Regions from separate parts of the Exiguobacterium sp. N4-1P genome, predicted to be linked through region 2. Evidence: riboswitches for the same ligand, from Rfam matches in the RefSeq annotation. Region 2 holds a riboswitch; each other region holds the start of a gene.

Region 1 (7,471 bases), 280 kb from region 2:
ACCACTCTCACACGAAAAACTAAGCCCTGTCCTTGGTGCGTATAGCGTCCAGTCAACGGAAGATGCGTTCCATGTCGCCGAACGGATGCTTGAAATCGGTGGCCTCGGTCATACGGCAGTCATCCACACGACGAATGACGACTTGATGACGACATTCGGAATGCGGATGAAAGCCTGCCGGATTCTCGTCAACAGCCCGTCAGCACACGGTGGGATTGGTGATCTGTATAACGAATTGACACCATCACTGACACTCGGTTGCGGCTCTTACGGGAAAAACTCCGTCTCTGAAAACGTAACGGCGAAACATCTACTCAATGTCAAGAAGGTGGCGAGACGACGCGTGAACATGCAGTGGTTCAAAGTACCGGAAAAGATTTTCTTTGAAAAAAATTCAGTCCAATACTTGAAATCGATTCAAGATGTCTCACGTGCGTTGATCGTCACCGATCAAGCGATGGTCGAGTTCGGCTACGCGGATAAAGTCATCCGCAACTTACCGGCAGGCGTCAGCTACCGGATCTTCGACCAAGTCGAACCGGATCCATCGGTTGCAACGGTTCAGACAGGAGCGCAAGCGATGCGCGACTTCAAACCGGACTTGATCATCGCCCTCGGTGGCGGATCAGCGATGGATGCAGCGAAAGGCATGTGGCTCTTCTACGAGCAACCGAACGAAACGTTCTCGAACTTACGTCAAAAGTTCCTCGATATCCGGAAACGGGCCTATAAATTCCCGGCGCTCGGTAACAAAGCGAAGTTCGTCGCGATTCCGACGACGTCCGGAACAGGATCTGAAGTCACACCGTTTACCGTCATCACGGACAAAGAGAAAAACGTCAAGTATCCGATTGCTGACTATGCATTAACACCAGATGTCGCAATCATCGATCCGGAATTCGTCATGACGGTCCCGGCATCAATCACGGCGGACACCGGAATGGACGTCTTGACACATGCGACAGAAGCCTTCGTCTCCGTCCTCGCGAACGACTATACGGACGGACTGGCGCTAAAAGCGATCAAGATGATCTTCGACTACTTGCCACGCGCTTATGCGAATGGTGACGATGCCGAAGCACGCGAAAAAGTTCACAATGCGTCAACGATGGCCGGAATGGCGTTTGCCAATGCCTTCCTCGGGATTAACCATTCGATCGCGCACAAAATCGGTGGGGAGTTCCACACGCCACACGGTCGCACGAATGCGATTCTGATGCCACACGTCATCCGCTACAATGCAGCGAAACCGACGAAACTCGCTTCGTTCCCGAAATATGAATCATTCATCGCTGATGAACGGTACGCAGAAATCGCGCGTTATCTCGGACTACCGGCAGCGACGACGGAACAAGGTGTCGAGTCACTAATCCAAGCGATCACAGAACTCGGACAACAGTTGAACATCAAAATGTCATTCAAAGCCCAAGGCATCAAAAAAGCCGACTTTGAAGCAAAACTCGACAAGATGGCCGTCGATGCATTCGAAGATCAATGTACGACAGCGAATCCAAAAATGCCGCTCGTGACGGAACTTCGGAACATCATGGAGCTTGCGTACGAAGGCGTATAACAGAGAAAAAAATCATGGCAATTCAAAAGAGCCTTGCTTCCGGTCGACGGAGGCAAGGCTTTCGTTTGTAATCAGAAGAGACACCGATAAAACTGTCTTGTCATTATTGACAGATATTTCTAAGACCGCTAAAGTGAAGGTAACTTGAATAGAATCACTAGGGGTGTTGCTAAACTGAGATGAGTAGATACTCAAACCCTTTGAACCTGAACTAGTTCGTACTAGCGTAGGGAAGTGTAGACTCTAATAAACCAGCGAAGACCAGTCTGTCGGTTTTTTGCTATGTGATTATTTAGACGTGCGCAACTTTCCTTTTGGAGAGTTGCGCTTTTTTTGTTTACGACTTCGCTATTTAAGTTGCAAAAGACGATGAAGGAGTGGAAGACAGTGAACAGAACGGTAGTAGTGACGGGAAGCAGTCGGGGACTTGGCGCGACGATTGCAAGAGTATTGGTGAACAATGGGTTTAAAGTTGTGATTAATTATTATAAGAGCAAGGATGCGGCAGAGGAACTCGTAAATGAGCTCGGTGCAGAACATGCCATTGCCCTGTATGCGGATGTCACGAAGCGAGAAGACGTCGAGACATTGATGCAGTCAGCGACAGCTCATTACGGACAAATCGATGTCGTGATCAATAATGCCTTAGTCGATTTTAAGTTCGATCCGCGCGCTCAAAAATCATTCATCGATTTGGAATGGGAAGATTATCAAAAACAGTTGGATGGCACGTTGAAAGCAGCGTTCCACGTCGTGCAAAGTGTCCTGCCGCAGTTCATTGAACGAAATAGCGGCACCATCATCAGCATCGGCACGAATCTGTATCAAAACCCGGTAGTTCCCTATCACGAATATACAACGGCAAAAGCAGGGTTGATCGGCTTTACGCGTAATCTTGCATCAGAGCTAGGACAGTACGGCATAAACGTGAATGTCGTCTCCGGCGGCTTGTTAAAAGTGACAGATGCCAGCGCTGTGACGACCGCTGAAGTATTCGATTTAATTGCTCAATCAACTCCGTTAAAAAGAGTGACGACGCCGGAAGAGGTGGCGCAATTGGTCGCCTTTTTAGCGTCAGAAGCCGCCTCTGGCATTACCGGTCAAAATCTAACCGTAGATGGCGGATTGACGATGAACTGATGTCAGCGTTCAGGAGAAAGGAGTCAGGGAACTAGAGATGACGAAAACAAAGCAGTTAAACGTCGGTGTTTTATTGTACGGCTGTGGCCATCATCAAGCGGCATGGTTAATGCCGGATTCTGCGATTGAAGAAATCGGGGAGAGCGGTTATTATCAGCGATTGGCTCAACTAGCGGAAGCGGGTTGCCTGGATGCTGTATTTTTTGCTGACAATCAATCTTTTCCTGCTGCAAACGCAACTGAACTACCTGCCTTTTGGCTCGATCCTGTAATCAATTTAACCGCTATTTCTCAAGTAACCCATCATATCGGGTTAGTTTCAACGATATCGAGTACGTTTTCAAATCCGTATACAGCGGCGAGACAACTGTTAAGCCTTGATCACGTGACGAACGGGCGTGTCGGCTGGAACCTGGTGACGTCGATGACGGACTGGGAAGCGTTAAACCATAGTATGGATAGGCTCCCTGCAAGGGACGAACGGTATCAAAAGGCGGATGAATTTGCATCTGTAATGGAAAAATTATTTTTATCCTGGGATCGAGCTGATTTCCTTTCGAGCCGGACGGACAACCGGTTGATTGATCCTGAAAAGATTCAACCATTCCATCATAGCGGGACCTACTTCAACGTAAAAGGTCCTTCGTCTACACCGCGTAGTCCTCAAGGGAAGCCGGTGGCAATGCAGGCGGGTGCATCTGCCCAAGGGATTGCACTTGCATCGAAGCACGCGGATGCCGTCTATTCGGTGTCGTGGAATGTAAAGCAAGCGAAAGCATTCCGGGAAAGTCTACAGACACAAATCAAAGAAAGTGAGTCACCGGAGCGGCAGATTAAAATCTTTCCAGGATTGGTTACATACGTCGGTCGAACACGGGAAGAGGCGCTGGCGAAGAAAGCCGAACTGGATGAAAAATTACCGGTCGCGAATGCCTTGAAGCAACTGAGTTTCTTTTTGCAACAGGACTGTTCTGATTGGGATCTTGACAAAGCGGTGCCGTCCTTACCGCCTGTCGATGCGTTTTCAGGACCGGTCGGACGCTATAAAACGATTCTTGAAATCATCGATGATACAAAGCCTACACTAAGAGAACTGTTAGGTTATCTGGCAGCTGGTGGGGGACACCTGACACTGATAGGTACACCGGAAGAAATCGTCGATCAGATGGAGCTGTGGTTTGAAATGGGTATCGCAGACGGATTTAATCTGATGCCGCCGTCACTCCCATCAAGCTTAGAGGATTTTGTAGACCTGATCGTTCCTGAACTGCAAAAAAGAGGGTTGTTTAGAGAAGCCTATCAAGGGACTACGCTTCGGGAACATTTTGGTTTAGCTCAGGTGGGGGAGTCGGACGTGAAAAAATTCGTAAACTAAGCGTTCCTGCCAATCAGAGTCGGAGTCAGGGAAGTAGCCCGTTCGTCATGGACGAGCTACTTTTTGTATTTAATGCAGAAGATTCGTTTTCAAATCACCCGGAACAGGAATAACTATACAAACAATCTAGTCAAGGGGAGGCGCTTTTATGGAGCGGAGGCAACAGCGAAAGGAACGCTCGCATATGTTACGCAATATCTTGTTTGGTATAGGACTCGCTTGTATTGGTTTTCTCGTCCTGTTCGGTGTCATGACCGTTCTCGTCCAACAAATCGAGAAATCTGCCGATTACCAGGCGTTCGTGGAACTGATGCAGGACGCGGACGTCTCGTGGACGACACTGGAATTGACCCTCGTGTTCCTCCTGTTTTTCATCAGCGGAATGGCTGTCACGTTGCCGGAAGCCGTCAAAGAGGGATTGACGAATCAACTGATTGGCGCAAATGATACGGGGAACATCTTATCGGTTTTCGGAATCGATCTCAATCAAGTCTTGGAACCCCTGTCCTTCCGCGCCGAATATGGGAGTCCCTTCTTATCGATTTTCGGAATCGGTCTATTCCTAATCTTATTCTTAGTTTTACGGATCGGTGCAACGCGTGTGACCTGGACGATTCGAACAATCAGCTTTTTAGCGGCGAGTTTCGTCTTGTTTGCATTTACGTTCAATACAGGACTCGGGATTGATGTGCTGACAATTGATCAAGCGACCGTCTGGAATGGAATCTTCATTTTACTCTTTTTGACAGGACTGTTTTATCTCGCGTTTTATCCACGACAACTGTCCGGTGTGTCAGCCGCCGCCCGTGCTGCGATCATTATTCTGATGGTCGCAAGTAGTGCACAACTGTTCTTTACGGTGACGGATGAAGCGAAATATGAGGGGGACGCCTCGACCCGGACCTGGTTGACTGTTTCGAGTTTAAACGCAGGCAGTGACGGCTGGTATGATTTGATGCACGGCAGTCAAGTGACCTACAAGGCAAATGTCCTTGGTGCAAGATTAAATGTCCCGGTGACGTTTTTGAACGGGGAAACCGACGTGACGCGGTTGAAACAATCGATGGAGGACGTCGTCAACCGAATCGACGCCGAGCGCGTCACGAATCAATTGTTGACTGTCATCGGGGGAGAACGTCCCGATTTATCGAATACGCGTTTGACGCTTGACGCAGTCGATTACGGGACGGCACGAAATGTCGTCCTTGCGATGGACGCTCGGTCGGCCGGGCAAACGGCGGCCGCTGATCAAGTCGAACAGGACAAGCCGTTCCCGTTTTGGCTGTTTCTGATTGTCCCGTTCGTCGTCTATCTCCTTGTCAGCATCCGGGCCTTTAAGAAAATATACGATCCCGTCGTTTTCGCTGTTGCGACCGGTTTGATTAGCTGGTTCATCTGTTCGCTGACGGGGACATCGTTTGCACTCTTATGGCAGGACGATGCTCTCGTCCGGTTCAGTCAAGAGACGGCGACGGTGACGACGATTCTCTATGCGACGGTACTGGCACTGATTGCCGGTTTCATCGGTTACGCAATCAAACGACAGCATCATGGTGATAGATGAAGGGTGAAAACCGTTTCCCGTAAGTTCGGGGAGCGGTTTTCTTTTTTACAAGTAAATTTGTAAAGGTTCAAGGTTAATGTAAAGCCAATTTGTGGAATTAGTTAAGAAGGTTAAATAAGACGGATGTCCGACCTATTCAAAGAGGCTATAAGCTACAATCAAAGCGTGTTAAATTAATTGAGCAGTCATTTATATCTTAGGGGGAAACCAGATGAAACAGGCTACAAAAATTATTATCGCTACCACGTTGATCGCACCGATGTTAGCACCCGTCATCCAAGTCAAAACACTCGCAGCAGATGACAGTGTCGTCAAACTACGTTTTCTAGAAACAACAGATTTACATACAAACTCGATGAATTATGATTACTTCAAAGACGCGCAAGATGAGTCGATCGGTCTCGTCAAAGCAGCGACAGTCATCAAACAGCAACAAAACGTCGTCGGCGAAACGAACAGCTTCCTGTTCGATAACGGGGACACACTCCAAGGCACGCCGTTCGGGGATTATGTCAAAAATCAGTACGATCAAGGCAACAAAGGCAAACACCCGATGTATGAATTAATGGAATACCTTGGTTACGACGCCGTCACGCTCGGTAACCATGAGTTCAACTTCGGACTCGACTTCCTGAAGTCAGCGATGAGTGCTTCAAGCGGTTCAATCAAGTTCGTCAACTCAAACGTCCTCGACGCCGTGACGAAACAACCAATCGTCGCGGAATACAATGAAGACGGAAAAGACTATCAAATCATTGAACGGCAAGTGATGGATCAAAACAATCAACCGAAAACAATCAAAGTCGGCGTCTTCGGTGTCGTCACACCACAAATCATGGCGTGGGACGCGGGGAACTTGACCGGTAAAGTGACGGCGGAAGCCATCATCCCGGTCGCTAAAGCGACGGCGAAAAAACTAAAAGACGCTGGTGCAGACGTCGTCGTTGCGTTGGCCCACTCCGGAATCGGGGATACGATCGACCAAAAAGACGGCGATGAGAACGTCGGGTATGCTTTATCGAAACTGGCCGACATCGATGTCTTGATGACCGGTCACCAGCACGGAAAATTCCCGGCAGCTGACTCGGCATTCAATAAGTTACCGAACGTCGATGCCGAAAAAGGGCTGATTAACGGAAAACCGGTCGTCATGGCGAACACGCAAGGGAAAAATGTCGGTGTCATCGATCTGCAATTAAAACAAGTCGACGGCAAGTGGACGATCGATACGTCATCTGCGAAACTCGCTGACGTCACGAAAGAGACGGTCGCTGATGCCGGTGCGGTCAAGCTGATCGAGAAGTCGCATCAAGGAACACTCGACTATATCCGTCAGGAAGTCGGAACGATCAACGACGATATCCAAAGTTTCTTTGCACTCGTCCAGGATGATGATTCCGTCCAGTTCGTCACGAACGCTCAAAAATGGTACGTCGAAAAACAGTTAAAAGACAATGCGGAACTCGCGAAATATAAAGATTTGCCACTCTTATCTGCCGGTGCACCATTCAAAACAGGCGGACGGAATCAAGTCAATGCGGCAGACTACACGTTGATTAAAAAAGGCCCGATCGCACTGAAAAACGTCGCTGATCTATATGTCTATCCGAACACGCTTGAAGTCGTCAAGGTGACGGGCAAAGACGTCAAGAACTGGCTCGAGATGTCGGCCGGTCAATTCAATGAAGTATCAGGCGAACAAACCGATTTATTGAACAAGGATTTCCGCAGCTACAACTTCGATATCCTCGACGGATTGACGTATGAAATCGACATTACGAAACCCGCGAAGTATGACTACAACGGCGTCGTCGTCAAC
Region 2 (7,471 bases):
GGTCATTTTTATACGCACGAATCAAGACATTTTTTGGTGTATGCTCTAAATCAATGAATTCAAGCAATTGTGTCTCGTAACCGACGAGCGTCAAGATTTCGGCACGGATCGAATCCGTCGCAAGCGAAGCGAACTTCTCTTGAATCAGCCCGTGTTGCAACATGACGTCGAGTGGTGAACAGTCGAGTTGACGATTGAGTTCTTTTTGACAACACGGGACACTTAAGATGACAGACGCATTCCAATCAACGGCGCGGGCAAGTGCAACATCCGTTGCGACGTCACAGGCATGAAGCGTCACCATTAAGTCAACCTCTGTATCTTCGTTATAATCATGGACGTCCCCGACACGAAACTCGAGATTCGTATAGTCGAGATCGCGCGCAATCGCTGTACATTCTTCGATGACTTCTTTTTTGAGATCAAGTCCGGTCACTTTCAAGTCGAAGCCTTTGACGACACTTAAATAATGATACAAGGCAAACGTCAAGTACGATTTTCCACAACCGAAATCAAGAATCCGTAACGTTCGGTCTGTCGGTAACGCGGAAATACTATCTTCGACGAACTCTAGGAACCGATTGATTTGTTTAAATTTATCGTACTTTTGCCGTTTGACTTGTCCGTCTTCCGTCATGACACCGAGTCGGACTAAAAACGGAACGACGACACCATCTTCAAGGAGATGACTTTTTTTACGGTTATGTGACAGTTCTGCTTGCAGGGGTGACTGTTGCGTTGTTTTTAACGATACTTTCATTTTTTTGGATAACTGGAACTGAACTTCTTCCGTCTCGAAACGGAATAAAAATTGACGGAATTCCTCCATCAATCCGTCGAGTCGTTCTAAAAATTCATCAACCGACAAATTTTCGTGTTTAATTATCCGTTCATATTGAAACTCTAACTGGATTGCATACGTATCTTTCAATAGAATCGGTTTTAGTTTGATTCTTCGAAGATCATTCGACTTTTGGCGCGGACCACTAATCGTTGCATGCACGAGAGCAGCAGCCTCGAGCTTTTGAGTGAGTAATTCTTTTACTTGGTGTAATTCCACTGTAGTCCCGTCCTTTTCTGATTGTTCTTTCGAAACTGTAGCAAATTCCACCCTATTCGACAAGTAAGGTAGCTTCATCATTAAAGGAGGAACGAACGATGTTCAAAAAACTTTTATCACAAATCGGAATCGGTGCCGCCACAGTCGATACACGACTCGACAGCGAACGCTGTGAGCCAGGCGGACAGATTCACGGAACCGTCCATATTAAAGGCGGCAATGTCGACCAAGAAATCGATCGGATTTATTTAGCGTTTAATACACAATATAAAGAAGAAGTCAGGGACAGCACGACATTTACGACGTTCACACTCGATCGTTTTTCGCTAAACGAAGCCGCCTTTACGATTGAAGCAGGTGTCGAACGCGAAATTCCGTTTACGCTTCAAGTACCATTCAATACGCCGCTCTCGGTCAGTCAATCGAAGTCATGGATTGAAACGGGTCTCGATATCGCCCAGGCGGTCGATCCGTCAGACCGGGACGCCATCATCGTCCAAGCCAATGACCTCCAATCCGTTATCTTAGAAGCGATGGAAGAACTTGGCTTCCGACTCAAGAAAGCGGACACGGAAAAACTTCCCGGGCGTTACCGGAAGGATTTACCGATCGCCCAGGAACTCGAGTATTCGGCACGCAATACGTACTTCGCCCATAAACTCGATGAAGTCGAACTCATCATGCTCCAAGACCGTACCGGCATCGACATCGTCTTGCAAATCGACCGTCGTGCCCACGACTTAGGTTCGCTCTTCAGTGAGATGGCGGGTGCGGATGAGACGATGACGAAGCTATCCTTATCGAACCACGATTTGATGGACCGAAACGCCGTCAAACAACAATTAAACGATTTGATTGAACGGTACAGCTGATTTCCTTACCAGAATTTTCATCATGCCTGTAATCCACCAACAAAAAAACCTGAGCGATTGCCATGACTTTCTTTACGAAAGCTGAAAATTGCTCAGGTTTTGTGCAGTCTGCCGTCTGATCGCGCTGATCAACAGCGGCTAAAGCTGTACTTATCGTTTCGTTACTTTTGGTTGACGCGTAACTTGTGTAAAGAGACGTTCAAACGTTTCTTCCGTCCAGCCCATTTCCCAAAACATCAATTCGTAATAACAGCTTCTGACGAAATGGTGTTTCATCCGTTCCCGTTCTGCTTCAGTCGCTTGCGCCGCCAAAGCATCCAGCCGGTCGACCTGTTCAAAGACGACCCGTTCGAACCATTCCGAGCTGTATGTTGCAATCCACTGTTGATAAATCGGTGACGCCGGTGACTTCGTCAACAGTTGTTGTCCGACTTCATAATAAAGCCAGTAACACGGTAAAATCGCTGCAATCGTTTCCCCGAGTGTCCCCTCGCTCGCATGATGCATATGTGAGACATAGGCATACGCAGTCGGTGCCGGTTCGAACGCTGCTAAATCCGCTTCCGTAATAGCGAGCGGTTCAAAAAACGATTGATGGAGTGATAGCTCAGCCGCATAGGTCGATGTCGCATGTTCCGCGAGTTCCGCGATCGTCGCAAAATCCGTTGCCTTTGAGGCGGCCCGGGCTTGAATTTTTGCGAAATGTTTTAAGTAATACGCATCCTGCATGACATAATGTCGAAATTTTTCGAGCGGTAACGTCCCGTCACCAATGCCTGTGACGAATGGATGGGAAAAACTGCTGTCCCAATATGTTTTTGCGGCTTGCCGAATTTCTTGACTGAATTTCAACCTAATTCCCCCTTTTGTTGAATCAAAAAACGCCACACCCTACGAACAGGGCATGACGTGAAGAGACAACAAGAGAGATATTCACGCCACTTCCCTCCGTAAGTCCAAACTTAATCAGGTTCAAAGGGTCCGAACGTCTTCGTCGTCTCAGTCGGCCTACCGACTCCCCTAGTGGTCATTATTTAATTCCTCTTCACTATATCATTTTTTCAGTCACATGATCAGGATTTTAAATGAAATGTAGTATAGGATTAGGGACACGAGGTGGGCGGTTCATTCCGCCTCAAGACCGATTCCGTTCTGGAAGACGTCACTTACAATGAAATTAGCACCTGATACTACCTACTATACTCGGAGGATTTATACTATGAATAAAGCAACAAAAATCATGACCACGACGCTTTTAGCGACAAGTTTACTTCTACCGACTGCTGCTTCAGCAGAGCAAGTCGTCGATAAAACAATCATCACGCTTGGTGAATCGCTCGGGGCAAAGGATAAAGCCTGGGTACTCGCCCGATTGAATGCGCCGGAAGGCATTACGCCCGTCATCGCCACGGCAGCGGATGAAGAAAAATATTTAGGGAAAAACGTTCCCCAATCGCAACTCGGCGGCAATATGTACTCTTCCGCAAAAATCGAACTCGCTGAAAAAGGCGACGGTTTATCTGTCGCGACCGAAAACATTACCTGGGTAACAAAAGACATGTACTTGAACGCGCTCGTCACTGCAGGCGTAACGGACGCCGACATCACAATCACTTCCCCTTATAAAGTCACCGGGACCTCTGCTTTGACGGGGATCATGAAAGCATACGATCAAACGTCGGCTGAGACCGGCATTAAATTGACGGATGAACGAAAAGATTTAGCCCAACAAGAGTTATCGGTCACTTCCGATGTCGGAAAAACGGTCGGGACGGACAAAGTCGCCGAACTGATGAATGAAATCAAAGCAGAGATCGCCAAACAAAAGCCGGAAACCAAAGTCGATATCGAGAATGTCATCATCCAAGTCATTCAAAATAACAACATCCAGTTGTCGGACGCCCAAATGGAGCGGTTGACGTCATTGTTCAGTCAAATGGAGAAAGCTGACTTGAACTGGGGACAAATCGAGACCGGATTAAAGGGTGCCGGGCAAGATATCCACGCGTTCGCGACCTCCGAAGAAACGAAAGGATTTTTTGCAAAACTGTTTGACGGCTTAAGTAAGTTCTTTAACTCGATTTCCGGACTGTTCAAGTAACTGAAAACGATTTCATTTTCAGTTCAAAACATGGTAAACTAACTTTATCGAAACGAAAAGGTGGTGTAAAAGATGGGTTTTGCTGCGTGTAAGCAATGGTTGATGGAACAACTTTATCTGTTGCGCGCGATTTTTCATGAAATGGCGTTCTAAAGGACGAGTCTGCCCTTTTCTTAGGAACATCCATCTGAAAAATAAAGCAAAGCGCACCTTTTACGGTAAACGGAGAGCGCTATTTGCGTTCTCCGTTTTTTGATGCGCATGAAAGGAAGTTACTGATCATGATTTGCGACATCCAACACCTGACAAAACAATTTGGGGGAGCATCCGTCTTAACCGATGTCTCGCTCTATCTTAAACAAGCTGACCGCATCGGATTGATCGGTCGAAACGGAACCGGAAAAACCACGTTACTGCGTTTAATCGCGCAACTCGAAACAGCGGACAGCGGAACCCTTTATCTTAAAAAAGGACTTTCCATCGGTTATTTGGCTCAAATTCCACAGTTCGCAGAAGAATTGACGGGCCTTGATGTTCTCTGGACCGCATTTGCCCAAATCGTCGCCTTACGGACGACGATGCATCAGCTTGAGCAACAAATGGCAAGTGCTGACCACCTGGACGATGTGCTAAATGAGTATACGCGTGTGACCGAACAATTCGAACAACAGGACGGTTACCTGCTCGACTCGAAAATCCAGCGCATGATTAACGGACTCCACCTCGATGCCTTGCTGACACGTCCCTTTTCTCAATTAAGTGGTGGCGAACAAACGAAAATCTGCCTCGGCCGGATGCTGCTGGTGGAACCAGACTTGTTGATTCTCGACGAACCGACGAATCACCTCGATCTCGCAGCAATCGAATGGCTCGAACAATTTTTAAACAGTTATCCGGGCGCTGTCATCATCGTCTCGCATGATCGCGTGTTTCTTGACGCAAGTGTCAACTTGATCGCTGAACTTGAAGATGGTGAACTGACAATCTACCCAGGAAATTATTCGGCGTACACGGTCGCGAAAGAACGCCTGCTCCTCGAACAATTCCACGCCTACACGGAACAACAAAAGAAAATCAAACAGATGAAGGATGCGATTCGGCGCTTGCGCCAGTGGGCAAATGAATCCTCTCCGCCAAGCGAAAAACTGTTCCGAAAAGCAAAAGCCATGGAACGGGCACTCGAACGGATTGAGCGACTCAAACGGCCACTCCTGGAAAAAGCGGTGCCTGACATCCGCTTTTCGTCGCAAGGGCAACTCAGTCAAATCGTTTACCGTCTTGAGGATGTCACGCTTTCCGTCGCCGGCCGGAAGTTGTTCGCGTCGCTCGATTTCGAAGCCGCGGCACGTGACCGGATTGGAATCGTCGGTGCGAACGGAAGTGGGAAAACGACGTTATTACGTGTCTTACTTGGACAACTCCAGCCGACGAACGGACGTGTCACGCGTGGTCCGTCAAATCAGGTCGGATTTTTATCGCAACACGTCGATATGCCGGGTGAAGAGCGACTGATCGATTACTTCCGCTCACACGTTTCGGCGGACGAAGGAACAGCTCGCTCCCTGTTGGCCCGTTTCCTCTTTTTCGGTCCACGTGTCTTCTTACCGATTACTGCGTTAAGCGGCGGGGAAAAGATGCGCTTGATGCTCGCGATTCTTGTCCATTCGCCGCTTAATGTCCTGATTCTTGACGAACCGACGAATCACCTCGACATTGAATCCCGCGAGGCGCTTGAAGAAGCACTCGAGCACTTTGACGGAACGCTGATTGCCGTATCGCACGACCGTTATTTCTTGAACCGACTCTTCTCGAAAACCTATTGGCTAGATGACACGACAGAAATCTTTCACGGTTCTTACCAATATGCTGCCGAAAAACGACATGCCCGGTCAATCGTCGAATCAGCGGCACCCACGCCCCGCGCTACCCGGACGCCGGTAGCCGGGAAACATCCGGCTTTAAATGCAGGCGAACTCGAACAGCAGATTCAACAGCTAGAGGATGAGGTGGCTTTACTCGATACATCACTCGCGGCGACACATGATTATGAAGTCCTCACGACATTATTCTCAGAACGAGAACAACTCGTTAGTCAAATTGATGACTTCTATGAAAAATTGTTGGCAGTCGATCACTAATCAAAAAACGCATCATTTCACCACCGCTGCTTCATTAAATGCGGTGGTTTTTTAAATTAAAAATGCTTTGATGACGATCTGTTTTTCTGAACCCGAAAAAATATATTTTAAATATTTTAAAAGAAAGTTTCGAAAAAAAGCTTGCAAGTTGTCTGAAAATTCGTATAATTCAACTTATAGCTATTATCAGTTTTTAGCAAAAACACTTTGGGAGGAACTATCACATGGATGCATTTCAACAAGCTGTACAATCGGGCGTCGATTTCGCCAACAACATCTTATGGTCTTATATCTTAATCGCCGCTTTAATCGGAGTCGGCATCTACTTCACCATTAAAACGAAGTTCATCCAATTCCGTTACTTGAAAGAGATGTTCCGTGTCACACTCGATAAAAATGAAAAGACAACAGATGATGAAGGTCAGAGTATTACATCCCTTCAATCATTCTTCATCGGTGCCGCGACTCGAATCGGTACAGGGAATTTGGCCGGTGTTACGATCGCTGTTACACTTGGTGGACCCGGAGCGGTCTTCTGGATGTGGATGGTCGCCCTCCTTGGTGGAGCAACAGCCCTTATTGAAAGTACGCTTGCTCAAGTGTATAAAGTACGTGATACAGGCAATAACGCTTACCGCGGTGGTCCTGCTTACTACATCGCAAAAGGATTGAACAACCGCGTCCTCGGAATCATTTTTGCAATCTTAATCGCCGTCACATTTGGTCTTATTTTTAACTCGGTTCAATCGAACACGATTGCCGCTGCTTTTGACAACGCCTTTGGAATCGACAAAATGATCGTCGGTGGGATCTTAGTCGTTCTTACAGGTCTCGTCATCTTCGGTGGTGTCCACCGTGTCGCGAAAGTTTCAGCAATCGTTGTACCAATCATGGCGTCACTCTACTTGATTGCTGCCATCTTTGTTGTCATCACGAACATCACTGAACTTCCAGGGGTTTTCGCAATGATCTTTAAGAGTGCATTCGGTATCGACCAGGCTGTTGGTGGATCTGTCGGTGCTGCAATCTCGCTCGGTGTTAAACGTGGTCTCTTCTCGAACGAAGCCGGTATGGGTTCTGCTCCGAACGCTGCTGCTGCCGCTGAAGTTTCTCACCCAGCAAAACAAGGATTCTTACAAACACTTGGTGTTTTCCTTGATACGTTGATCGTCTGTACAGCAACAGCGACAATCATCTTACTCAGTGACAGCTACGCTGCCGGTAATGGTGAAGGTATCGCCATGTTACAAAATGCGCTTTCTGAGCAACTCGGTGCCGTCGCACCAGCCTTTATCGCAAT
Region 3 (7,471 bases), 880 kb from region 2:
GGAACGACGATGGCGTGCGTCTGTTGGTCGGACGAACTCCTCGTTATCGGTCATGTCGGGGATAGTCGAGTCTATGCGATTGAAGAAGGTCAACTGAAGCAACTGACAGATGATCATTCTTATGTCAATATGCTTAAGCAATTAGGTGAACTGTCGGAAGAAGAAGTCGAAAATCATCCACGTCGAAACGTCATCACGCGCTCGATTGGCTCGAACGAACTCGTCGACGTCGACGTCCAAGTCCGGGATGCACCAGATTATGAAATTGTCCTCGTCTGTAGTGACGGATTAACGGATGAAGTCCCTTATGAAGTAATACAACAGCTGCTACAAGAAGATGCGCCACTCGAGCAAATCGTTGAACGATTAGTTTTTGAGGCGAATGAGCGGGGTGGAGCAGACAACATCACCGTTGCTGCCATCCGTTTCAAAGAAAGAAAGAGGGGCTGAATATGCGATACGGAGATCGATTAAATGACCGCTACCGCATAGAACGGCTAGTTGGAAATGGCGGGATGGCGAATGTCTATCAAGCTTATGATGAAATCTTAAAACGGAATGTCGCAATCAAAATTTTACGGACTGAATTTTCGCATGATGAACAATTCATCCGGCGCTTTGAGCGCGAAGCTCATGCTGCGACAAGTTTGAACCATCCGAATATCGTTGCCGTCTATGATGTCGGTGAAGAGGATTCGATTTACTATATCGTGATGGAGTTCATCGATGGGATGACGTTGAAAACCTACTGTGAAGGACGACCGCTCGCAATCAATAAAGCGGTTGAAATCATCAGTCAGATTTGTGACGCGATTGATCATGCCCATGCCCATCGCATCATCCACAGAGATATAAAACCACAAAATATGCTCGTCCGAGAGGATGGTACGGTCAAGGTGACGGACTTCGGTATTGCCGTCGCGATGTCGAACGCGACATTGACACATACGATGTCCGTTCTTGGTTCAGTGCATTACTTCTCACCTGAGCAGGCAAAAGGAAAATTTGCCGATGAAAAATCGGATATTTATTCGCTCGGTGCTGTCCTTTATGAACTCGTGACAGGACACGTCCCGTTCGAAGGAGATTCACCCGTTGCCGTGGCATTAAAACACTTGCAAGATACAGCGCGGCGGCCATCCGTCTTGAATCCTTCCGTGCCGCAAGCGCTAGAAAACTGTATCATGCAGGCACTAGCGAAGGCCCCGCACGATCGGCAACAATCCGTTGCTGAATTTCGGGAAGATATGGTGACGGCATTATCTGTTGAACGAGCAGATGAAGGGGTTCGCGGGGAAGATCCGATGGAGCAAACGATGGTGTTAAGTCCAGTCTCGGCTCCGTCCGGAACTCCGGTCAAGGAAGAAGAAGCTACGGTCGCGACAGTTGTACCGAAGCAAAAGAAAAAAAAGCGATGGTGGATTGTGCTCGTATTCCTCCTCCTACTCGGAGGTGCCGCGACAACGTTCGCGATGTGGCCGGATCCGACAGTCGTTGTGCCGGATGTCGCAAAAGAAGATGCGGACGAGGCCGAAAAACAACTTGAGAAACTCGGTTTTATCGTCGAATCGACTAAGCGATCGAGTGATACGATTGATGAAGGACTTGTCATCAGTCAAGCACCGCGGGCAAAAGTGACCGTCAAAAAAGGTTCGACGGTCAATCTTGTTGTCTCGACGGGCAGTGATCCGGTCGAAGTGCCGGATGTAACGGACGAAACAGAGAAAAAAGCGACCTCGATCTTGAAGGATGCTGGGTTCTCAAAAGTAGATGTCGAAAAAGAAGAGTCGGAAGACATCAAACAAGGCAATGTCATCCGGCAATCGATTTCAGCCGGAACAGAAGTGATTGCAAAGGAACAGACGATTACAATCACGGTATCCGAAGGTTCGTCAGCGTTTGAATTGAAGGATTTGACGAACATGTCGAGTGCTGAAGCAAAAGCGTACTTGGACGCGACAGGTCTCGACGGTACATTCGAACAAGAATTTTCGAGTGAAGTCGAACTGGACCAAGTCATTCGTCAATTTCCGCAAGCGGGTGTCAAAGTCGAGCCGAACGATTCCGTGACGGTCTTTATTTCAAAAGGGGAGGAAGAACAAACCGTGACGGCGACCTTCCCGGAAAAAGTAGCCTACGATGCTGTAGGTGAAGGGGATGAAGATCCGCCGCGGCAAGTCATTCGAATCGAGACGGATGATGCTAAAGGGAAACGTACGGTGATTGAAGAGTCGATTGACAGTGATGAAACATTTGATGTTCCGGTGACGATTGATCCGGGCGAAGAAGGAAAAATCACAATTTATAAAGATGATGTAGTGTATCGCTCGAAAACGATTACCTATAAACAAGCGAAAGCAGAACAATGAGTGTGCTACGAACCGCAAATTGAAGGAGGGCATGGGATGGCAGAAAATCGTATCGAAGAAAATCGGGACGGGACGATCATTCGTCTACAAGGTGGGTTTTATGATGTCATGACGACGCAGGGCGAGGTGCGATCGCGCGCTCGGGGAAACTTCCGAAAACGTGGTATCAGTCCTGTTGTAGGAGATGAGGTCGTATTGCATATCGAAAGCGAAACTGGATACATTTTAGAAGTGAAGGAACGGCAAAATTTCCTGGTTCGTCCACCGGTCGCAAACATCGATCAAGCGTTGCTTGTCGTCTCAGCAGCAGAACCGGACTTTTCAGCCCATTTGCTCGATCGATTTTTAGTCTTAATCGAAGCAAAAGAGATTCAACCTATCATTATCTTGACGAAGATGGATTTGTTGCAAGGAACAGCGGAAGCAGAAGTCCGGACGGCGATTGCCGGTTACCGACAAATCGGTTATCAGGTGATTGAGACGTCGAGTGAGACGCTAGAAGGGGTAGAGGAAGTCCGCCCGCTACTCAAGGAAAAAACAAGTGTGCTCGCGGGACAGTCGGGAGTCGGAAAAAGTTCATTGTTGAATGCGCTCGATGCGACGCTCGATCTCGAGACGAGCCACATCTCGAAATCGCTCGGACGCGGACGACATACGACGCGTCATGTGACGTTAATTCCGCTTGCAGAGGGCTTGATTGCTGATACGCCAGGGTTTTCGAACCTCGATTTTCCACACGAGATGGAAATCGAAGAATTACGTTGGTGTTTTCCAGAATTCGTCGCACGGCAAGATACGTGCAAATACCGTGGTTGCCTGCATTTAAACGAACCAGGCTGTGCTGTCAAAAAATCAGTTGAGGGAGAAGAAATCATGTCCTCACGCTATACGAATTATGGTATGTTTGTAGAGGAAATCAAGAATCGAGCGCGGAGGTATTGAAATGATTAAAATCGCACCATCTATTTTATCAGCAGATTTCGCCAACCTAGAACGAGACGTTAAAGCTGTCGAGGCGGCAGGAGCAGATTACATCCATTTCGACGTCATGGACGGCCAGTTCGTCCCGAACATTTCATTTGGTCTACCCGTCCTCAGTAGTCTTCGTCAAAAGACGGACATGGTCCTTGACGTTCATTTAATGATCGATCGACCAGAAAACTTCGTCGAAGCGTTTGTAGCGGCAGGAGCGGATATTGTCACCTTCCATGTTGAAGCGACGAATCATGTCCATCGTGTCTTGCAACAAATTAAAGGGGCTGGAGCAAAGGCCGGCGTCGTGCTGAATCCACACACGTCACTGTCGACGATTGAACATGTCCTAGAAGAAGTCGACATGGTCTTGTTGATGACGGTCAATCCAGGATTTGGCGGACAAGCTTTCTTGCCGAGCGTCATGACGAAGCTGAAGCAATTAGCGATGATCAAAGCAGAGCGCGGTTTGACGTTCGAAATTGAAATCGATGGTGGTGTCAACGCGGAAACGGCAAAACTGTGTATCGACAATGGGGCAAACGTCCTTGTCGCAGGTTCTGCAATCTACAATGCACCAGACTATGCAGAAGCCATCACTAGTATTCGAAACGCGGCTCACGTATAATAGAGCCAAGACAATTAAATTTTGACCGCAAGGGGTGTCGCGTCAAGCGGCTGAGAGAAGTGAGTAGACTTTAACCCTTCGAACCTGTTCCGTTCAGACGGACGTAGGGATGTGGCGCACGCAGGCAGTACGGCGTCCGTCGTACTGCCTTTTTGTTGTCATCATTATTTTATTTTTAGGAGGAACACAGTATGAAACGATTACGAATGTTAATGGAGATTGCGATTTTCGCGAGTCTCGGTGTTGTATTTGATTTATTGATTCCGTTCAAAATGCCACAAGGCGGATCCATCAGCTTAGCGATGTTACCGATTTTCGTCATGGCCTTTCGTCACGGCGTCGTTGGTGGTGTCATCACGGGTGCGCTCGTCGGAACGATTCAATTGATGTTCGCTCCGCAAGTCTTGACGGTCGTCCAACCGCTGCTTGACTATACGCTTGCATATGGTGTCGTCGGTTTGAGTGGAGTGTTTGCAGGCCAAGTCAAAAAAGCAGCAACAGAAGGTCAAAAAAAGCGTCTCATGACGATTGTTTTGTTTGCGACCTTGTTAGGTGCCGGTCTACGTTACATCTGTCATGTCATCAGTGGAATCGTCTTTTTTGCAGAGTATGCCAAAGGACCGGTCGTTCCTTACTCGTTCATTTATAACGCGACGTATATGGCTCCGTCGTACGTTTTATGTGGGGTCGTTGCAGGTATTTTGCTTACGACAGCACCACGTCTTTTACGTTACTCCGCTCGCGGTATTTAAAGATGAGAGTTTTAATCGTTGCGGCAGGACCGGTAGAAGACGTCCCGACGCTCGCACCATTCGTGAAAGACAAGACGATGATTATCGGTGTTGACGGCGGGATTGCGACATTAGTGGAGCAAGGACTTGATTTTGATGTGGCAATCGGTGACTTTGATTCGCTCGGATACGTTCCGGATGGTGGATTGCTTCATCCGGCAGAAAAAGATGAAACGGACTTAGAACTAGCGTTACGTTACGCTACCGAACAGGCTGCAGGTGCTGAACTACTCATCTTTGGTGCGACGGGTGGTCGGCTCGACATGACGCTACAGAACGTCTATTTGTTAAAACAATTTCCGATGGCACGACTCGTGACGAAACGTGAGGATGTCCGGTACTGGAAAACCGGTCAGTACGAACTCGCGTCTGAAGGGTATCATTACCTGTCATTCATTCCCCTTGTCCCGTCGAACTTGACGTTACGCGGCGTCAAATACCCCTTGACGGAGCATCCTGTTCCGGTCGGTGGTTCGCTGACGGTCAGCAATGAGTGGGTTGGTGTTGCGCAAGTGACGGTCGTCGAAGGGGAAGTCCTCGTCCTGCGCACGCATGAAAAATAAAAACGCGATAGACGCGATTCCATCATATCTCGCTGATGCGACCGGGACATGCGTTCTTCAAGTACACGTCATGACGTCATGAACAAAAAGATAGGTATGGCAAACGCCGATGACTCCGTATGTAAAACGGAAGCATCGGCGTTTTGATTTATTAGTCAGTCGACTGTTTAAGTTCAACGGATTCCGGCACCCGGTGTATCCAGGGCCAGATAACAAGTCATCGTTGTTCGTTTTGAAGTGTCGAACTGGCTGCTTGTTGTTCGCTTTTTGCAGCGATATGTTTTCCTTTGACGAAAAGATGGTAACTTGCCCATGTCAGTAGGAAGAAAGGGACGCCGAGATATAAGGCGACGCGTTGATCGGCTTGAAAACCCAAACTGATTAAGACGAGCAGATTGAGTGAGAATGAGAGGATGGGTAAGACTGGGAAGAACGGTGTTTTGAACTTCAGTTCGTCAAGCGTGTGTCCTGCCTTGATGAATTGGCGTCGGAAAGCGATTTGCGAAGCGGAAATCGAGATCCAACCGACTTGTGCTCCGAGACCGGCGATGGATAATAGCCAGATGAAGACGGTATCTTCTGCGAAGAATGCCGTCAATAAGGATAACATCGCGAACAGCATCGTGAACGTTAAGGCGCGCATCGGCACACCCCGCTGATTGACGATGGCGAGTTTCTTTGAAATCATGCCTTCTTGCGACATCGACCAGAGCATGCGTGTCGCAGCATACAGTCCAGAGTTTCCGACGGATAAGAGTGCCGTCAAAACGACGATGTTCATCAAATCTGCAGCATATGGGATACCGATTGCGTCAAATACCATGATGAAGGGACTGCTGATGCCGCTCGCCAATTCATACGGAATTAAAGCCCCGATAATTGTAATCGAGAGGACGAAGAAAATAAACGTCCGCCAAACCGTATTACGAATCGCTTTCGGAATCGATTTTTCTGGATCACTCGATTCCCCGGCAGCGACACCAATCAATTCTGTTCCTTGGAAAGCGAAGTTGACGGCAATCATCGTCGTCAAGACGCCGAGAGCCCCGTTCGGAAACCAGCCGTTCGCCGTGAAGTTCGCGAACAACGTAGCTGGTCGTTCAGCCGCCATATCAATCCATCCGAACCATGCGGCTCCCCCGAGTCCGATGAAGAACAGGATGGCGAGTACTTTAAGACTTGAAAACCAAAATTCTGCTTCTCCGAATGCTTTCGCAGAGATCGCGTTCAATCCGAATAAGATGACGGTAAATAAGGCGCACCAGATGACGACGGGAACCTGTGGAAACCAGCGATCCATCAGACTACCGGCAGCTGTGATTTCAAGAGCGACGGTCACGGCCCAGCCGAGCCAATAAATCCAACCGACGGCAAAACCGATGCCTGGACCGATAAAACGTGTCGTATACGTTTGGAATGAACCGGACACAGGCATGTGGACAGCCATCTCTCCTAGACAGAGCATCGTTAAGTACATGATTGTTCCGCCGACGATGTAACTGAGGACCGCCCCGAGTGGTCCTGCTTGCGAAATCGTCAACCCTGAACCGAGAAATAACCCCGTCCCGATAATACCACCAAGCGAAATCATGAATAGATGTCGGCTTGTCATGGCTCTTTTTAACTGCATGATGAATTCCCCCTTGAGCAATAAAGTAACTGCCAACTTATTGTAAGCGTTTTCAAATGCTGCGACAATTACTTTAGGAGAAAAATAAAAAAGACGACAAAAAAACCGGAAGGGAAGATTCCCGTCCGGTTTTTGCGCCTTATACGCGTTCGACTTTACCTGATTTAAGAGCTCGAGCTGAAACCCAAACCTTTTTAGGTTTACCGTCAACGAGGATACGTACTTTTTGTACGTTGACTCCCCAAGTGCGTTTCGTTTTGTTCAATGCGTGTGAACGGTTGTTTCCCGACTTCGGCGATTTTCCAGTAACGTAGCATTTACGTGCCATGCGTTCCGCCTCCTTTTATGTTGTTTTGCGTTCGTCCTAATAGACACTTTGCTATCTTAGCATGGTGTCAGGACGGTTGCAACATAAAAAAAGTAGCTGACAAGAAAAAAACTTGACAGAGAACCTCAAAATTTAAAATAATGGATGAGGATGATGGTAAAAGTTCATTTGACCGCTACTATTTTTCACT
Region 4 (7,471 bases), 410 kb from region 2:
ATTGAATTTCAACTGTCATTACATTAGGAATCGCTAAAAAAAGAGCCAGCGTATGGTGCATGACGAGTTGCGAAAATCGACTTTTGATAAAAGAGGGTGTAGACGGATCAATCCATTCATGATTTGTCCCGACCCATTCTTTTCTGGATTTACCCGTCACTTCATAACGTAAGGAGACGGTAGTCCCTTCAATCTTTACTTGTTTAAGTGCGTCTGAAAATGGAAATCGTTCAATAAATCCTGTCATTGCATTTGTATTTGTAACCGATGTTCCGACATATCTGGTGACCAGTGCTCCATCACGCCACTTATTGTCAGGGGATTCCCTCGAGTAATGCAACATAAAAACGGAACCTGCGCTTAATCCAATGAGCGCACAGCATAAAAATAAAAGGATTTTTTTCAATTCACTCAATTCCTTTCGACCCGCGTCACATTTTTTTTACGATATTTTTCAGTTGAGGGGTTGAATTTAATGCTATATAGGCGTACTCTTGCAGGCAGATACTTTACAAAGGAGGAGCATGAGGATTTCTCATCAATCACAATGAAGACTAAACAAACGAGCAAGAAAAAACGAACAGAAAAAATCAGTTTCCTTTTAATCGGTACACTTCTTTACTCCCTTTATATCAGCCTTTTATTATCTCCAAATGACATTGGATCTGGCGGCATCATGGGAATCACACTTATTTTCCAAGAGTTGTTCAATACGCCTATCGGACTGACCCAACTTGTCTTGAATATCCCGCTTTTCTTACTTGGTTTTCGCTTCTTAAGAAAACGATTCATGCTACTTTCAGGAATTATCGTCCTTATTTCTTCATTTTTAATTGATTGGATTCCAACACAAGTGGTTCCTGAGTCATTAAACGATCCTCTCGTCGCCTCCATTTTTGCAGGGTTAGTTTCCGGACTCGCAATGGCATTAATCTTCTTTGGCGGCGCTTCGACAGGTGGACTCGACATCCTCGGAAAGTTCTTTTATGCCCGCTTTCATAACTGGCCGCTCCCGCGTATTTTTTTAATGCAGGATTTAGTGATCTATATCTTAGTTTGGCTAGTCTTCGACTTAAAACATGTTATGTATGCATTAATTATGAGCTTCGTTCGCGCCAAGGCGTTGCAAACGGTCTATAGTTTTTACTCTGCTTCTAAACAATGTATTATCATTTGTGAAAAAGCAGATGAAATCAACGACGTCATCACAAAAGAACTTGGTCGTGGTGTCACGATTCTCGATGCGCGCGGTGGCTATTCCAACCGGACAAAGAAGATGGTTTATGTCGTCGTACAGAATAATGAAATCGTTCGTCTTCAGGAAATTGTTTCTTCTGTCGAACCTAATGCCTTCGTCACCTTCTCTGAGATTCATACCGTCTTCGGAAATTACAAAGAACATTCCTACTCTTTTTAAATGAACCGCACACGATGAAACGACACCCCCTGTCATGAGGTGGGTTGTTTTTTGTAAACGAAGGCTGACCCATCATATACGTCTACGTTTGGTATCGCTTCAGGTTTCATCTCAAAATATAAAACGATTGGATCCCCGTAACCAAAAGATGTTCCCCTAAAAAATAGATAACTCTTCACTTTTTGGGAATTAGTGGTTAAGCTAATGACATTACCAGTTAGCTTACGAAGGAATGATTGCATGAATAAACTTTGGCGCTACCGCATCTCTCTCATTCTTTTAGTCAGTTTGTTCGCTTCGATTCCTCTCATCTATGCCTTGACAGGTTATCGTACCATTTCAAAAATGACAGAAGAGATGCACGCCCATAACATCCCGATGATTAAACAGGTCGACCAACTCGTCGAATACAATCGGGATCGGGCAAATGCCGTTCGCGGCCTATTGCTCTATGAAGACGACCGCTACATTGAACAATACTACTTCTGCACGACCAAAATTCATGATTTACGCCGTGTGCTCAATGCTTCGAACGAAACACCTGTACCGATTAAAGATTTATTGGTCCGTAACAATGCATGGGAAAAAGAAATCGAAACCGTTTTCAGCCTTTATGAAACAAACGGTTCACAGGCAGCTACCGCTTTAGCGAAACAATCGACGCAGACCACGCAGACCATTCTTGAAGATCTTGCTCAAGTTAAAGATCAATTGTATACCGAATTAGATCAAGAACTCGAAAATACGGCGCTCGTGACAGCATCCTATAAACGGATGTGCTTTAGTCTATCCATTTTAGCCTTTCTACTCATCAGTGTGACCATCACGTTCTTCCATCGAATCAAATAATCTGTTGTTTCATACGATTAGCTTCGTGAAAAAGCTAAAAAACGCACCGCAGTTCTTTATCGGACTGCGGTGCGTTTTTTATATTTTTCTCAAGAAGAAGCCTTTCCTTCATTCACATGCTCCATTGCCAAATGAACTAACGACGAGACATGATGGTCATCAAGTGAATAATAGACAACTTTTCCTTCTTTACGATATTTGACGAGACCTTGTTTCAATAACGTTCTTAAGTGATGCGAAGCCGTCGCAATCGAACAATCAACTGATGCCGATACGTCACAAACACAAAGTTCTCGCTCGACCGTCAATGCATAAGCGATTCGTAGACGCGTTGCGTCCGATAACACTTTAAACAATTTCCCAATCTCAAGCGTCGGGATTTTCTCAACGGCATGACCAATTTCAGTAGCACGTTTTTTATCGATCGCAATCGTCTCACAGCGTGGTGCCTCCACTGTCTTCACCTCTCCTCCAAACTATTGCACCATCCTAAAACAACAAATGCAAGTAAGATGACTACGATGATTCGCGAGGTGAAGATTCATTTCCGATGTTTTTTTTGGATTGTACGAAAAACTGCCCATCCCCCTAATCGATTCCCGATATCCCAAACGATTCGATTAGTATCGACAGCCCGTACACCGATATCGATGATACTTGTATTTCGCAATCGCTCCTTATATCGATTCGATAGGAAGCGTGGTAACGGTACTTGTAACATCACTCGATAAAATAAATCGAGGTGTGTATGGCCCCAGATTTCCGTAGCGATGGATGCCGTTTTAATCAACAGCGGCCGTTTATATCGTTGTTGGTGTTTGTTTTTTAACAAAACCGCCAATTCAAATGCATAACGATTCGGATAGGGAAACAATTTCCAACCTAAATGATACTTTCCACGGTTGTCGATTCGAATGATTTGTGGTTCGATTCGATACCGAATCCAGCCTCCCCGAAAGCGAATGACTTGCCATTTCACGTACATCACCTCTTCAGTGATTATACCCGGTCTGATACTATTTGACGCGCAGTCTGAACCGCCTCTTTGAACTCTCGTGCCGCACGTTCAATATCTGGTGCTGCGAATAAGGCAGAGACGACGGCATATCCTTCAAGCATCTCGAATAAGTCGGGCACCACATGATGTGTGATTCCACCAATCCCGACGAGAGGAAGGGAAACAGCCCGGCGAATCGCCCGGAGTGTTTCGTTTGTCATCTGACTCGCATCGTCTTTTGTCGCCGTTGGATAGAGCGACCCTACGCCAAGATAAGTTGCCCCGTCTTGCTCTGCTTCGATTGCCTGTTCAACGGTGGAAACAGAAACCCCAATCGTGGCTTCCGGTAACAGCTTACGTGCTTCCTTCAAAGGGATGTCCTCTTGCCCGATATGCAGACCTGCACCGACGATTTGTGCGATATCAATCCGGTCATTGATGATGAGTGGGACGCCGTAACGAGACATCATTTTCTTCAAGTCACTCGCTTGTTCGAGAAATTCTTTCCCTTGCGCCTGCTTTTCACGAAGCTGGACCATCGTCGCGCCACCTTTTATTGCTGCTTCGACCGCATCAATCAAGGCAACGTCCGGGTGAAAGCGCCGATCTGTTACCGCATAAACCGTGTAATCATTCTCCACTGGTCAATACCCCTTTCAAACTTTCTTCTGTAGTCAAGCTGATTGCGTTGAACAACCCCATCCGGAAATCACCAAGTCCCGCTGCTTCATCTGCGACTTCACCCGCTTTTCCCATTAAATACGTCCCATAGGTCGCTGCTTCGAATGCATCATACCCTGCTCCAAGTAGGGTTCCGATGAGCGATGCCGTCATGCAACCTGTCCCTGTAATGTGTCCGAGTCGTGGCGTTCCTACGGTTAGTTTTACTTGTCGCTTGCCGTCTGTAATGAAATCAACCGGTCCCGTTACGACGAGAGTCGTCCCGAGCCGTCCAGCAAACTCATGGACGACTTGAAAATCTAATGTCTCTCCGGAAGCGACATCGACTCCTTTTGAACGTCCGACTTGACCGATGAGCGTCTTGATTTCAGAGACGTTCCCCTTAATGACCGTAAAATGAATTGCTTCGAGTAACTCTTTCGTGAATTGTGTCCGAAGTGTCGTCGCCCCCATTCCGACTGGATCTAAAATAATCGGTTTCTTCAATCGGTTAGCCGTTTGACCTGCCAACAATTGCGACGCTCGTGAAGCTGCGTTCAATGTCCCGATATTGATAACGACAGCATCTGCATGTCCAACCATTTCCTCGACTTCTAGGATATCTTCCGCCATGACAGGTGAACCCCCGAGCGCAAGGGTCATATTGGCACACTCATTAATCGTGACCGCATTCGTTAAATGATGAATTAATGGTTTTTTATCATGAATGGTTGTAAGCATCCGTTTCCCTCCAAATGTCATAAAAGTGATGTGTCGGTCCGATTCCGTTCCCTAAGGCAAATCCATGCCGGATTGCTTCAGTTACGTACCGTTTAGCATAAATCACGCTATCCTTCAGGGAATCTCCCAGCGCAAGACGTGCCGCAATCGCGGAAGACAATGTACATCCAGTACCATGTGTATGCTGGCGTTTTAATCGTGCCTCCTGAAACAGATGATGCCTCCCTTCCGTGTATAAAATATCCGAGGCATCCGTACTTTCAAGATGACCGCCTTTTAACAGGATAGCGATGTCTCGTTTTTGTGCGAATTCCGTCGTCGCCAGCTTCATTTCATCAATTGTCGAAATCGCTTGCCCTAACATGCGTTCCATTTCCGGAATATTCGGGGTCGTCAAGGTTGCAAGCGGCATCAAATGCTCCATTAATGCTTGTTCAGCATATTTCCTTAACAGCGCATGCCCCCCTTTTGCGACCATCACGGGGTCTAAGACGACTGGTCCCTGATAATGTTTCAAACATTTGGCAATGACTTGAATCGTTTTTTCATTCGAGACCATCCCAATTTTAACGGCATCTACACGAATATCGCTAAAAATCGAGTTCAACTGGGCTTCGACAAGCGTTGGTGATACATCTTCAACTGCTTGTACGCCTAACGTATTTTGCGCTGTGATAGCAGTAATTACACTCATACCGTAAACCCCAAGAGCAGAAAAAGTTTTTAAGTCGGCTTGAATTCCAGCTCCACCACTAGAGTCTGATCCAGCAATCGTCAGTACATGTTTCATCGATAGACCTCACTTTCTATGAGAGCACAAGGAGAAAGCGGAACGAAAAAAAGCGCCGTCCGCTGTAAAAAAGCAGACGACGCCATGAAAAACCAACGAGTGTGGTCACTTATTCATGTCTTCAATCTCAACTTTCCTACGCTGGTATTATCCAGATCAGGTGATAGGGTCGAAAACAGAATGGTTTTCCTCTCAGCCAGATTCCTCCAGCTCCCCTAGTTGCTCATGATTTAAATTTCTCTTTCACTGTAGCATAGCGCCATAAAAAAAACGAGCCGAAGCTCGTTTTTATAAGTATGCTAATGGATTAACTGTGTTAGCTGGTCCTGTCGCACTGTATTGGTAACCACCAATATGCAATTCAAAATGAAGATGTGCGCCCGTCGAGTTTCCCGTATTTCCGAGCGTACCGATTTGTTGCCCTTGCGAGACCGTTTGTCCAGCATGAACTGATAATGAATTCATATGCGCGTAAACTGTTGTATACACTTTCCCATTCAAGAAATGTGAAATCATCACGTGATTTCCGTACGGTCCACCGCTTCCTGCTGTGATGACCGTTCCTGAAGCTGCTGCGACGATTGATGATCCGACTGACCCTCTAAAGTCGACACCATTATGGAAAGTATACCCATTCGCACCACTCGCTGGTCCGAATCCTTGTGAAACACTTCCTGACGCAGGGCGAACGAACTGCGCCGAACCACTCGGAACACTAGCGACTGGCGTAGCACTTACGACCTTCTTAGACGTCCCGGCGTTGTTTTTTTCCGCCGCCTCCGCCGCCTTTTCCGCTGCCGCTTTTTCAGCTGCTGCCTTTTCCGCTGCTGCTTTAGCTGCTGCCTTTGCTGCCGCAATCGCACGTTCTTGCGCTTCTAATGTCGCTTGAAGTTCTTTCGCATTCAGAAGTTTTGTCGTAAATTTTGTTTTACCTTGACGTAATTTTTTTAAGGTTGCACTACGTGCTTTCATTTGCTGTTTGAGTTCCTTTTTTTGAACCAAAAGGGCTTCTTTTTCTTTCACTCGCTCTTCCTTTTTATCCACAAGCGTCGCTTTAGCATCAGCTAATTTTTTTTGCGTTTCAAGGTAAGCAGAAATCATCTTGTCATCTTGTTCAGCAATTTTTTTCCCTGCCATCACACGACTAAAGAGATCGCCAAGATCTTTCGAACCAAAAATGACTTCTTCCCATTTAATCGAATTCCCATCATTTTCTTGAAGCACACGAAGGCGGTCTCCTAACAGCTCTTCCTGGCGTTTTAACATTTCTTCATAATGGATAATGTCTGCCTCAAGCTCTTCAATTCGTTCATTCAACTGACGAATCTGTTTATTTTTTTCTGAGACACGAAAAATATTTTCATTGATTGCTGCATCAATCGCATTGATTTGACGTTGCTCTTTTGAAATTTTAGATTCTTGTTTTTTGATTGATTTTTCTAGTTTACGTTGTTCAGCTGCATTATCTGCTTTCTTTTCTTTGATTGTAGCCGCTTGAGTGATTGGGGTGTTCGTCAATAATAACGTCCCTAATAGTACGGTAGAAAATAACTTTTTTAGCATATGTGAGTTCCTCGCTTATGTATGAATTCGATTTTTGAAGTCCTGTTCCGTAGTGAAACTATCTGAAATTGATTATAGCACCGTAATAGTTTCAGAAAAATTTCATTTACATTTCAAATGAAAACGTTATTTTGTAATATAACAACTAATTATTCAAACTGTATAAAAAAGAACCTCTACAATGTAGAGGTTCTTTTACGATTTTATAACATTGACATAGGATTAACACTATTTGCAGGGCCTGTTCCGCTGTAGATATACCCACCGACATGAATTTCGAAGTGTAGGTGTGGTCCAGTCGAGTTACCCGTGCTACCAAGTGCACCGATTTGTTGTCCCTGGCTGACACGTTGTCCTGCACGCGCATTCAATGAACTCATGTGCGCGTAAACCGTCGTATACGTTTTTCCGTTCAATTGGTGAGCAATCATGATGTGATTTCCGTAAGGACCAC

The links. A riboswitch is a leader RNA that binds a small molecule or an ion and turns the genes downstream of it on or off. The one in region 2 is predicted to bind thiamine pyrophosphate.
Region 1: another riboswitch for thiamine pyrophosphate. It lies ahead of A0126_RS06135 (3-oxoacyl-ACP reductase); the one in region 2 lies ahead of tenA (thiaminase II).
Region 3: another riboswitch for thiamine pyrophosphate. It lies ahead of thiT (energy-coupled thiamine transporter ThiT); the one in region 2 lies ahead of tenA (thiaminase II).
Region 4: another riboswitch for thiamine pyrophosphate. It lies ahead of thiD (bifunctional hydroxymethylpyrimidine kinase/phosphomethylpyrimidine kinase); the one in region 2 lies ahead of tenA (thiaminase II).

Annotation. Positions count from the first base shown of each region.
Region 1 is NZ_CP022236.1:1,207,049-1,214,519, forward strand. Features, by position in the region: gene adhE (bifunctional acetaldehyde-CoA/alcohol dehydrogenase) at 1-1,573, shown strand, start outside; TPP riboswitch at 1,723-1,823, shown strand; gene A0126_RS06135 (3-oxoacyl-ACP reductase) at 1,943-2,713, shown strand; gene A0126_RS06140 (LLM class flavin-dependent oxidoreductase) at 2,751-4,088, shown strand; gene A0126_RS06145 (hypothetical protein) at 4,237-5,652, shown strand; gene A0126_RS06150 (bifunctional 2',3'-cyclic-nucleotide 2'-phosphodiesterase/3'-nucleotidase) at 5,864-7,471, shown strand, end outside.
Region 2 is NZ_CP022236.1:927,280-934,750, reverse strand. Features, by position in the region: gene A0126_RS04745 (class I SAM-dependent methyltransferase) at 1-1,060, opposite strand, end outside; gene A0126_RS04740 (sporulation protein) at 1,159-1,932, shown strand; gene tenA (thiaminase II) at 2,083-2,784, opposite strand; TPP riboswitch at 2,859-2,964, opposite strand; gene A0126_RS04730 (DUF1002 domain-containing protein) at 3,152-4,033, shown strand; gene abc-f (ribosomal protection-like ABC-F family protein) at 4,315-6,171, shown strand; gene A0126_RS04720 (alanine/glycine:cation symporter family protein) at 6,396-7,471, shown strand, end outside.
Region 3 is NZ_CP022236.1:1,805,663-1,813,133, reverse strand. Features, by position in the region: gene A0126_RS09485 (Stp1/IreP family PP2C-type Ser/Thr phosphatase) at 1-450, shown strand, start outside; gene pknB (Stk1 family PASTA domain-containing Ser/Thr kinase) at 453-2,369, shown strand; gene rsgA (ribosome small subunit-dependent GTPase A) at 2,406-3,311, shown strand; gene rpe (ribulose-phosphate 3-epimerase) at 3,313-3,969, shown strand; TPP riboswitch at 3,990-4,096, shown strand; gene thiT (energy-coupled thiamine transporter ThiT) at 4,161-4,721, shown strand; gene A0126_RS09460 (thiamine diphosphokinase) at 4,724-5,323, shown strand; gene A0126_RS09455 (amino acid permease) at 5,541-6,953, opposite strand; gene rpmB (50S ribosomal protein L28) at 7,093-7,281, opposite strand.
Region 4 is NZ_CP022236.1:520,581-528,051, reverse strand. Features, by position in the region: gene A0126_RS02715 (hypothetical protein) at 1-415, opposite strand, end outside; gene A0126_RS02710 (YitT family protein) at 548-1,417, shown strand; gene A0126_RS02705 (CHASE3 domain-containing protein) at 1,658-2,266, shown strand; gene A0126_RS02700 (ArsR/SmtB family transcription factor) at 2,356-2,721, opposite strand; gene A0126_RS02695 (hypothetical protein) at 2,808-3,245, opposite strand; gene thiE (thiamine phosphate synthase) at 3,266-3,904, opposite strand; gene thiM (hydroxyethylthiazole kinase) at 3,894-4,664, opposite strand; gene thiD (bifunctional hydroxymethylpyrimidine kinase/phosphomethylpyrimidine kinase) at 4,645-5,454, opposite strand; TPP riboswitch at 5,571-5,681, opposite strand; gene A0126_RS02675 (murein hydrolase activator EnvC family protein) at 5,743-7,017, opposite strand; gene A0126_RS02670 (murein hydrolase activator EnvC family protein) at 7,221-7,471, opposite strand, start outside.